Regions from separate parts of the Parajatrophihabitans canadensis genome, predicted to be linked through region 2. Evidence: riboswitches for the same ligand, from Rfam matches in the RefSeq annotation. Region 2 holds a riboswitch; the other holds the start of a gene.
What was found. A riboswitch is a leader RNA that binds a small molecule or an ion and turns the genes downstream of it on or off. The one in region 2 is predicted to bind S-adenosylmethionine.
Positions count from the first base shown of each region.

Region 1 (4,196 bases), 130 kb from region 2:
TGGCCAGAACTGCCGTTCGCGACGCCGTGGAAGCGAGGTCGAACGCGCCGACGGGATCGAGCGCGGCTAGGGCGAGCGAGTGTGGATCGATCAGAACCTGCAATGCCACGACAGCGGCGTCGCCGAGCACCGTTGCCAGCTTGTCCAGGACTCCGGCGAGAGCGCTCAGCTCAACGAAGTCAGCGGCGATCGAGTACGCCCCGCCGGTGACCGCGACCGTCCCGGCGCTCGTCATAACAGCTCGACAATCGGGGCTAGGCCAACGCTGCTGCCGACCGTCGCGGCGAGGTGAGCTGCGGCTCGAGCCCGCTGGGCTGCCGTGTCTTCGTGGTGATGCTGCACGGCGGCGGTGTCGCGAAGTTTGTCGGCGACGCGGTGACAGGCGCCAAGCAGGTTCTGGAGCGCGGCGGAGAACTGGAGGGAGGCCGGCGAGTGCCATTGGCAGGCGCCCGCGCGAGCCCGGAGTTCATCGCAGGCGCGGTCGAGCTGTTGTGCCGTCTGTTCAAGCCTGCGGCCGAGCACGCCGACCGGCGCGTAGCGGCGGGGAGCACAGTTGTGTTGATTCGTTGCCATGGCACGAGCGTGGTCGGTTCGTCGCCTCGATATCCGGCTTTGCGGCTGGCTGTGGAAATCGAGAGCTAGCTGTGGATATCGGCCGATCGTGGCGTGCGGAACCCAGTGGGCTGACGCGACACGCACGGCTGATTCAATGACGACTGGTTCAGCGACCTCGCGCCGAGCATGGTTGAATGATTGCGCACCGAATTACACCGGTGAGATTCATAGTCCAAGACCTGTTACAGGTGACGTATTGGCGGGGGCCGACAGTCCGCCCGCGATGATGCTCGGAGGCCGCATGGAACTCGCGCCCACCGCGGTCAATGCACCCGGCGGCAAGCCTGACGCCGGCGCACCGGCCGTTTCGGGAGCCGATTCTGATGGCGCACCACCGATCGAGGTGGGTGTGGCTCCTGGCGCAGAAGAGTCTGAAGAGCTGGGTGGCCTCAACCGGCGAGACCGCGAGATTCTGGCCTTCGAACGACAGTGGTGGAAATACGCCGGCGCCAAGGAACAGGCCATTCGCGAGTTGTTCGATATGTCCGCTACCCGCTACTACCAGGTGCTCAACGGACTGATCGACTCGTCAGAAGCGCTGGCGGCAGACCCTATGCTGGTCAAGCGGCTGAGGCGACTTCGAGCCAGTCGCCAGCGGCAGCGCTCTGCTCGCCGCCTGGGCATCGAGGTCTAACCATAATTTATGTCGCATATTGCTCCGCCGTCGTCGCGACGTCGGCGTGTTGAGTTACTGCTTGGCGTCGTTTTGGCGTCGGTCGGGGTGCTCGTCGCGGTCCTTGCCTTTGTCGCGCTGAATCACCCCAAGGGGCGCCAAGCCGACCGGGCTAGCGTCGGAGTCTCTAGTTCCGCCTCCGCCGCTACGACCAAGAAGTCGACGCCCGCCACGACGTCGCCGAAACCAACGACATCTACGACCGCAGCGGCACCGACCGACCCGGCTACGGCGACCAAACCGACCGTCAATCGCCCGTCCGTCATTGTGCTGAACAACTCGGGCACCGACGGGCTGGGCGGCATTGCTGTGACAAGGCTCGTACAAGGCGGCTGGACAGCAACGGACGGCGGCGTCTTCAGCGGCGACATTCTCTCTACCGCGGCCTACTACGACCCGAACGCCGCTGGGGCTCAGTCGGCGGCAACGGCACTGCAGGCTCAGTTTCCGCAGATCAAGCGGATCAAGCCTCGTTTTGACGGCCTTCCCGAGGGTCCGATCGTCCTCGTTCTGACCAGCGACTACAGTTAGGCGCACAACGTTCGGCAGTGCGTGTCATTTCTTGCCTGGTTCCGCGCGCGGACTACATATCGCTCATCCAGAGGGGCAGAGGGACCGGCCCGTTGAAGCCCCGGCAACCACCGCGATAGACCGTATTGCTGCTGACGAATGCAGCGTGTGGCGTCCAGCCACATAGACCGGCGACATCGCGAGGTAGGTGCCAACTCCGGCCTGGTCGTCACCACGACGCCCGGGAAAGATGAGGAGAGGCCTCGGAATGACTGCTGTGATCAATCGCCCCGCTGGTACGTCCGGCGAAACTCCCGCTTCAGGTTTGGTGTGTCGCAACTGCGGCGCGACCTATCCCCTCGGCGCCCAACACGCCTGCTTCGAGTGTTTCGGCCCCCTTGAGATCGGCTACGACCCGCAGCGGCTGGCGCGCGTGACCCGCGCCCAGATCGAGGCCGGGCCATATTCGCTCTGGCGCTACGCCGGATTGCTGCCCGCCGGGCACAACGCCGAGACTCGGGTCGATTCCGGCACCGGCATGACGCCCTTGATCAGGGCCGACAGGCTCGCGGATCTGCTGGGGTTCACGGCACCGGTGTGGGTCAAGGACGATTCAGCCAACCCGACCCATTCCTTCAAGGACCGGGTCGTTTCGGTGGCGATCACGGCCGCGCGCGAACTCGGCTTCAGCCGGATCGCATGCGCTTCAACCGGAAACCTCGCCAACTCCGTGGCCGCCCACGCATCGCGAATCGGCATGGACTCGATTGTCTTCATTCCGGCGGACCTCGAACCCGCAAAGATCACTCAGACCGCGATCTACGGCGGCACTCTGGTCGCCATCGACGGCTCCTACGATGACGTGAATCGGTTGTGCAGCGAGCTCGCGGAGACCGATGAGTTCGAGTCCACCGCGTTCGTGAACGTCAACGTGCGCCCGTACTACGCCGAGGGCTCGAAGACGCTCGGGTTCGAGGTCGCTGAGCAACTCGGCTGGCGGCTGCCGCCCCAGGTCGTGGCACCGATGGCATCGGGGTCGATGCTGACCAAGGTGCACAAGGCGTTCAAAGAGCTGCAGGCAATCGGTCTCGTCGAGCCGAGCGACTACCGGATTTACGGTGCCCAGTCCACCGGCTGCTCACCCATCGCCCAGGCGTTCGCCGACGGTAGCGACACCGTGATTCCGGTCAAGCCGACTGGCATCGCGAAATCGCTCAACATCGGAAATCCCGCGGACGGGCCGTACGCCCTCGACGCCGTTCGCTCCACCGGCGGCGCGATGGCTCATGTGAATGACGACGAGATCCGGGCCGGGATCCAGTTGCTTGCTGAGACTTGCGGCGTGTTCACCGAAACGGCTGGCGGCGTCACGACGGCCGTGCTGAAGAAGCTGGTCGAGTCCGGCCAGATCGACACCACGCGTGAGACGGTCCTTTACAACACCGGCGACGGGCTGAAGACAGTCGATGCGGTCGCCGAGCAGGTTGGCCCGACCGCGGTAATTCCGCCGACGCTCAAGGGGATGCGGGCAGCAGGTTTGCTCTAGCGGGACGCTGCCGACTCACGTCGTCGATCGCCTGCGCGGTCGCGGTACCACAGCGGCAGAGCCACCCATAGCAGCAGAAACACGATCGCGAGCAGCGCGGTTGTGGTTATCGCGAAGGCTCGTCCGACGACGTAGTCGAGAATCAGCAGTACGCCGCTGAGGACCGACAGCAGCAGGAAGCTCGTGCCGGCAATCGCCAACCTGCTCGCAGTCAGCACGAGTTCTTCTTTCAGCCCCTGTCGAAAGACCAGCCGGTGAAAGGCTACCGGCGCGATCAGCAATGCGATGGCCAGCGTGGACAATATCAACGTCAGCACGTAGATCGTCCGCTGAAAGGTGTCGATGCTCTGGAACCGCTGCTGAAACGCGATCGACAGCATGAAGGCGAACAGGATCTGGACGCCGGTCTCTGAGACCCGTAATTCTTGGAGCAACTCAGCGTAGTTGCGATCAAGGCGCGCGGCGTTGGTTTCATTGCGCCCGTCGTCGGCTGCTGTCGACAGATCTTCATCGGCCATGCGGGCGCCCCCACGATCGGTACGGATCATCGGTCGGTACGGATCGGTCCAGGCTATGCGCCGGACGGCGCACCGGACGAGATCGACGACAACATCGGACCGACGCTGACATTCGGGATCAAACAGGCGGCGACGGGGACGGAGGGTAGAGCATGCGGGTTGCGCGTTGCATATTCGATGGTCTCGGTTTGGTTGAGATTTCTAGCCAGTGAATCTCGTTGCGTGTTAATTTCTGCCTTGGTCGTAGTACCAAGCGTTTCGCCAGACGAAGGGCCACGACGGCAGGCATCACGCCGACCGGCCGTGCGCGTTGATCGGGACCGAAGGAACGAAG
Region 1 covers NZ_CM132445.1:545,885-550,080, forward strand. Annotated here, with positions in the region: gene ACSMXN_RS02635 (hypothetical protein) at 1-235, opposite strand, end outside; gene ACSMXN_RS02640 (hypothetical protein) at 232-573, opposite strand; gene ACSMXN_RS02645 (DUF3263 domain-containing protein) at 857-1,249, shown strand; gene ACSMXN_RS02650 (LytR C-terminal domain-containing protein) at 1,259-1,819, shown strand; SAM riboswitch class I at 1,880-2,055, shown strand; gene thrC (threonine synthase) at 2,067-3,344, shown strand; gene ACSMXN_RS02660 (DUF6328 family protein) at 3,341-3,862, opposite strand.
Region 1: it holds a riboswitch for S-adenosylmethionine, as region 2 does, so the genes downstream of both, thrC (threonine synthase) here and ACSMXN_RS03245 (putative leader peptide) in region 2, are expected to answer to the same signal.

Region 2 (4,196 bases):
GGGAAACCCTCGAATTCAATGGCGCCACGCTGCGCGGGGAACACAATTTCGGGCCGATCGCCGAGCGGGACAGCTTGTACCCGGTTTCCGGCGATGTGGTCATCGAGGTCGCCAAGCGCGGCGGCCACGACATCATCCGGCCCCGGCACCCGAGCAACCCATTGCTCGTCCGCTTCGTCGATACGCCTGCCTACGCTCCAGACCCGAGGTGGGCAGTTACCGGCCGCTACTTGCCGTTCGACGAGCCTCGCCCTACGACCGTCGGAGCTGCCGTCGAAGGCCTGCAACACGTCTATGACGCCCCGGGCCGGATCGAATTCGAGCTCGAGGGACAGCCGCTGAGCCTCACCGCGTTCAACGGAAAGGGAGCTGGGAGCCTGCTGGTCCTCTTTACCGATGCCACGTCAGGCGTCACGACGTACGCCGCGAACCGGGCGCTGGCCATTGACCCTCCTGACGCCGACGGGCGGGTGCGGTTGGACTTCAACCGCGCAACGAATCTCCCTTGCGCTTATACCGATCTGGCCACCTGCCCACTTCCGCCGGCCGAGAATCAGCTGCCGGTTGCCGTCGAGGCGGGCGAGAAGATTCCACACGAGCGCCGGTGAAAGGCCACCGATGACCAGCGAGGCAACGGTCACGACCCGGTCGCATCAGCGTAGCTAGATCCGAGAGTCCGTTCAGATGTCATGAGCGCCACCCGAAGGAGCCTGGAGTTATCACGTATGTCCACAGTTCTTGGGGATCCTGTTACAGATCAGTTGGCTCCAGCCAACGCAGCACTTAGCACGCTGGTAGGCGCGGAGCAGGTCGTTCCGCTCGTCGACGGTCGGCAGGTGCGCTATGCAAATCTGGACTACGCGGCCAGCGCACCTGCCTTGCAAGTCGTTGCTGACCAGGTGAACGAACTGCTGCCCTGGTATTCAAGCGTCCATCGCGGCGCCGGTTATCCGTCCCAGGTTTGTACGGCAGCTTATGAATCCGCCCGTACGACGGTCGCCCATTTCGTCGGCGCGCGCGAGGCAGATGTTGTGATCTTCACCCGCAACACGACGGACGCAGTGAACCTGCTTGCGACTGCGGCCCCTGGTCCGGTCGTGTACCTAGATATCGAGCACCATGCCAATCTCTTGCCCTGGCAGGTTCGCGACGGGCGGGTGGTGCTTGCGCGCAACACGCTTGCGGAGACCGTCACGGCTTTGGAGGCAGAGCTTGCCCGGACCCCTGCTGCGTTGCTTGCCGTGACGGGCGCCTCGAATGTCACGGGTGAGCTACTCCCGCTCGCTCTGTTGGCTGACGTAGCCCACCGCCACGGGGCACGCATTGCCGTCGACGGCGCGCAACTGGTGCCGCATCGTCGCGTGGACATCGCCGATGTCGGTGTTGATTACATCGCTTTCTCCGGGCACAAGCTCTACGCGCCCTTCGGGTCAGGGGCGCTGATCGGGCGCAGGGATTGGCTCGACGCGGCGGCGCCGTATCTTGCCGGCGGGGGAGCGGTGCGGCATGTGACGATCGACAGCACCGATTGGACGGACTCGCCGGCTCGGCATGAGGCGGGCACGCCAAACGTGATCGGTGCGGTTGCGCTGGCCGCGGCATGCCGCGCGATACGCGATTTGTCTGAAGCTGCGCTGATACAGCATGAAGCGGCTTTGCTCCGACGGCTCGACGATGGCCTGGCCGAGGTGGGAGCTTGTAGTCTGCGCCTCTGGGGCGACGAGGCAGAGCGGGTCGGGATGGTGACCTTCACCCTGCCCGGATTCTCACCGGAGCTGATTGCTCAATATCTATCAGCCGAACATGGCATCGGAGTGCGGGATGGGCGATTCTGCGCGCACCCGTTACTAACACGGTTCGGGGCCGATCGCGGTGCGGTGCGCGCGAGCGTCGGGCTGGGCACTACTACCGCCGACATCGACCGGCTCTTGGAAGCACTCGCCTCACTCGCGGCGAACGGACCCTCGTGGACCTACGAATTGGTCGATGGCGCTCTCGGGCCGTCTCCTGACCCGCGAACCTCGCCGAACTGGCTTGCAGGCGATGAAAGTCAGCTACCGGCATCGCCTTGCGCAACCACCTAACGCATTCACCATATAGAAGTAATCCTATCTGTGAGGTAGACAATAGAGTCTTTCCCTTGGCCATGAGGGATGATAGTTTCGTTCCACGGTCATGAACGCCAGCGGATAGCCCCGGCTTGCTGGCTGGCAACCCTCGCGTCGCGGTGGGGTGCCCCGGGTGACGACCAGGTCGAAGCAATCGTGCTTCGGCAAGCGTGATCGACGATCAAGGAGAACCTCGTGACAAGCGACAAGCTCGCCGCCGGCTCCCGGCACTTGCGTAGCAGCGGCTGCTTCATCGAACGTCGGCACGTGGATCTCGCGCGGGTATCAAGCGCGCTCTGTCGCTCCTAGATAGTCTTCGCCGCCTTCTGGTCCTGGCCTGATAGGCGAGCCAGTTGCGCCGCTCATCAAACGCTCGGAGCCATCGTCCATGGCGGCTGCGGAGCCGCTGATATCGAACGCCGCGTCGCGGACGTATTGATGTTCCTCTCGTCTTGTCCCGGCCGCCTTTGCGCGCCCGCATGTCCTTTGATTGTAGGAGTTTCCGTGACCGAGCCAGCTGCGCCAACGACAGAGACACCGGTGTTGCCAACGCAATCGACCATCGGCCACTGGCAGCAACCGATGGTTGGGCTGAGTGGTCAAGCCACCGCCGCGACCGAGTTCTCCGGCGCGGACGGCAATCCCGCTGCGCCGACAGAGGGTCCGTCGTTGCGGCCCCTGTCGGCGCAACGGGTGATCCCGCTGCGACATCCCGGTCGGTGGATTGCAACCGTCGTCGTGCTGGTCGTTCTTGCCCAAGTCGTACACGGCCTGATCACGAACCCGTTCTATCAGTGGGATCGCTTCCAGTACTGGTTTGCTCGGCCGGTCATTCTGCGTGGTCTGGTGATCACGCTGAAGGTGACTGCGTGGAGCGCTCTCTTCGGTTTGATCGGAGGGATCCTGCTTGCATTGGGTCGATTGTCAAAGAGCCCGATTCTCCGGGCAGTCAGCTGGATCTATATCTGGTTGTTCCGCTCGATCCCGCTGATCGTGGTGCTGTTGATCCTGTACAACTTTGGGGCTCTGTACAAGACGATGAGCGTTGGCGTACCTTTTGGTCCCGCCTTTGGTAACTTTCGCGAATCGAGCCTCGCGAGCGACATGGTGATCGCCGTCATCGGTTTGAGCCTCAGCGAGGCGGCCTACGCGGCGGAGGTTGTTCGAGCCGGAATACTGTCGGTGGACCAAGGCCAGCACGAGGCCGCTGCGGCTCTCGGGCTACCGAAGGGTTACCAGTTCGGCCGCATCGTGTTGCCTCAAGCGCTGCGTGCCATCGTCCCGTCCTATGTCAATCAACTGATCGGGCTGATCAAAAGCAGCTCGTTGGTCTTCTATGTGTCGCTACTCGATCTGTTCGGTGAAGTGCAGAGCATGGGAAGCACCTACCCCGGCGACATCGTTCCGCTACTGCTCGTCGCGACGGTCTGGTACGTGATCCTGACGAGTTTGGTCTCGATCGCTCAGTTCTACGTCGAGCGGTACTACTCCCGGGGGGCGCTGCGAACCATGCCTCCAACGCCCATACAGCGAATCCGACGCAGTATCAGCGATGTCCGCGCCCGTATCCAGATTGGCGCCGCACGATGACGAGCACCGTCGAGGCCTTCGTCGAGCCATCGGTGGTGGAGATTCACGATGCCCACAAATGGTATGGAACCCATCGGGTCCTGGATGGAATCGACCTGACGATTCCGGCGGGCAAAGTCACCGTGATCCTGGGCCCTTCCGGCTCCGGGAAATCAACCTTGCTCAGGGCTATCAACCACCTGGAGAAGCTGGACATCGGGTACGTCAGCATCAATGGCGAGTTGATCGGAGTGCGAAGGCACGGCACCCGGCTGAAGGAGCTCAGCGAACGTGCGATCCTCAGCCAGCGCGGGCGAATTGGCTTCGTTTTCCAGAACTTCAATCTGTTCCCCCATCTCAGCGCGTTGGACAACGTCTCTGCCGCGCTGATTGCGAACAAGCGCGCTCAGAAGGGCGAGGCTCTCGAGACTGCTCGCGGATTGCTGGGCCGAGTCGGGCTGGCGGACAAGGCCGAAGCCTTTCCGCGTCAGTTGTCCGGTGGCCAGCAACAGCGAGTCG
Region 2 covers NZ_CM132445.1:674,701-678,896, forward strand. Annotated here, with positions in the region: gene ACSMXN_RS03235 (DUF1684 domain-containing protein) at 1-608, shown strand, start outside; gene ACSMXN_RS03240 (aminotransferase class V-fold PLP-dependent enzyme) at 726-2,084, shown strand; SAM riboswitch class IV at 2,172-2,285, shown strand; gene ACSMXN_RS03245 (putative leader peptide) at 2,304-2,417, shown strand; gene ACSMXN_RS03250 (amino acid ABC transporter permease) at 2,691-3,698, shown strand; gene ACSMXN_RS03255 (amino acid ABC transporter ATP-binding protein) at 3,695-4,196, shown strand, end outside.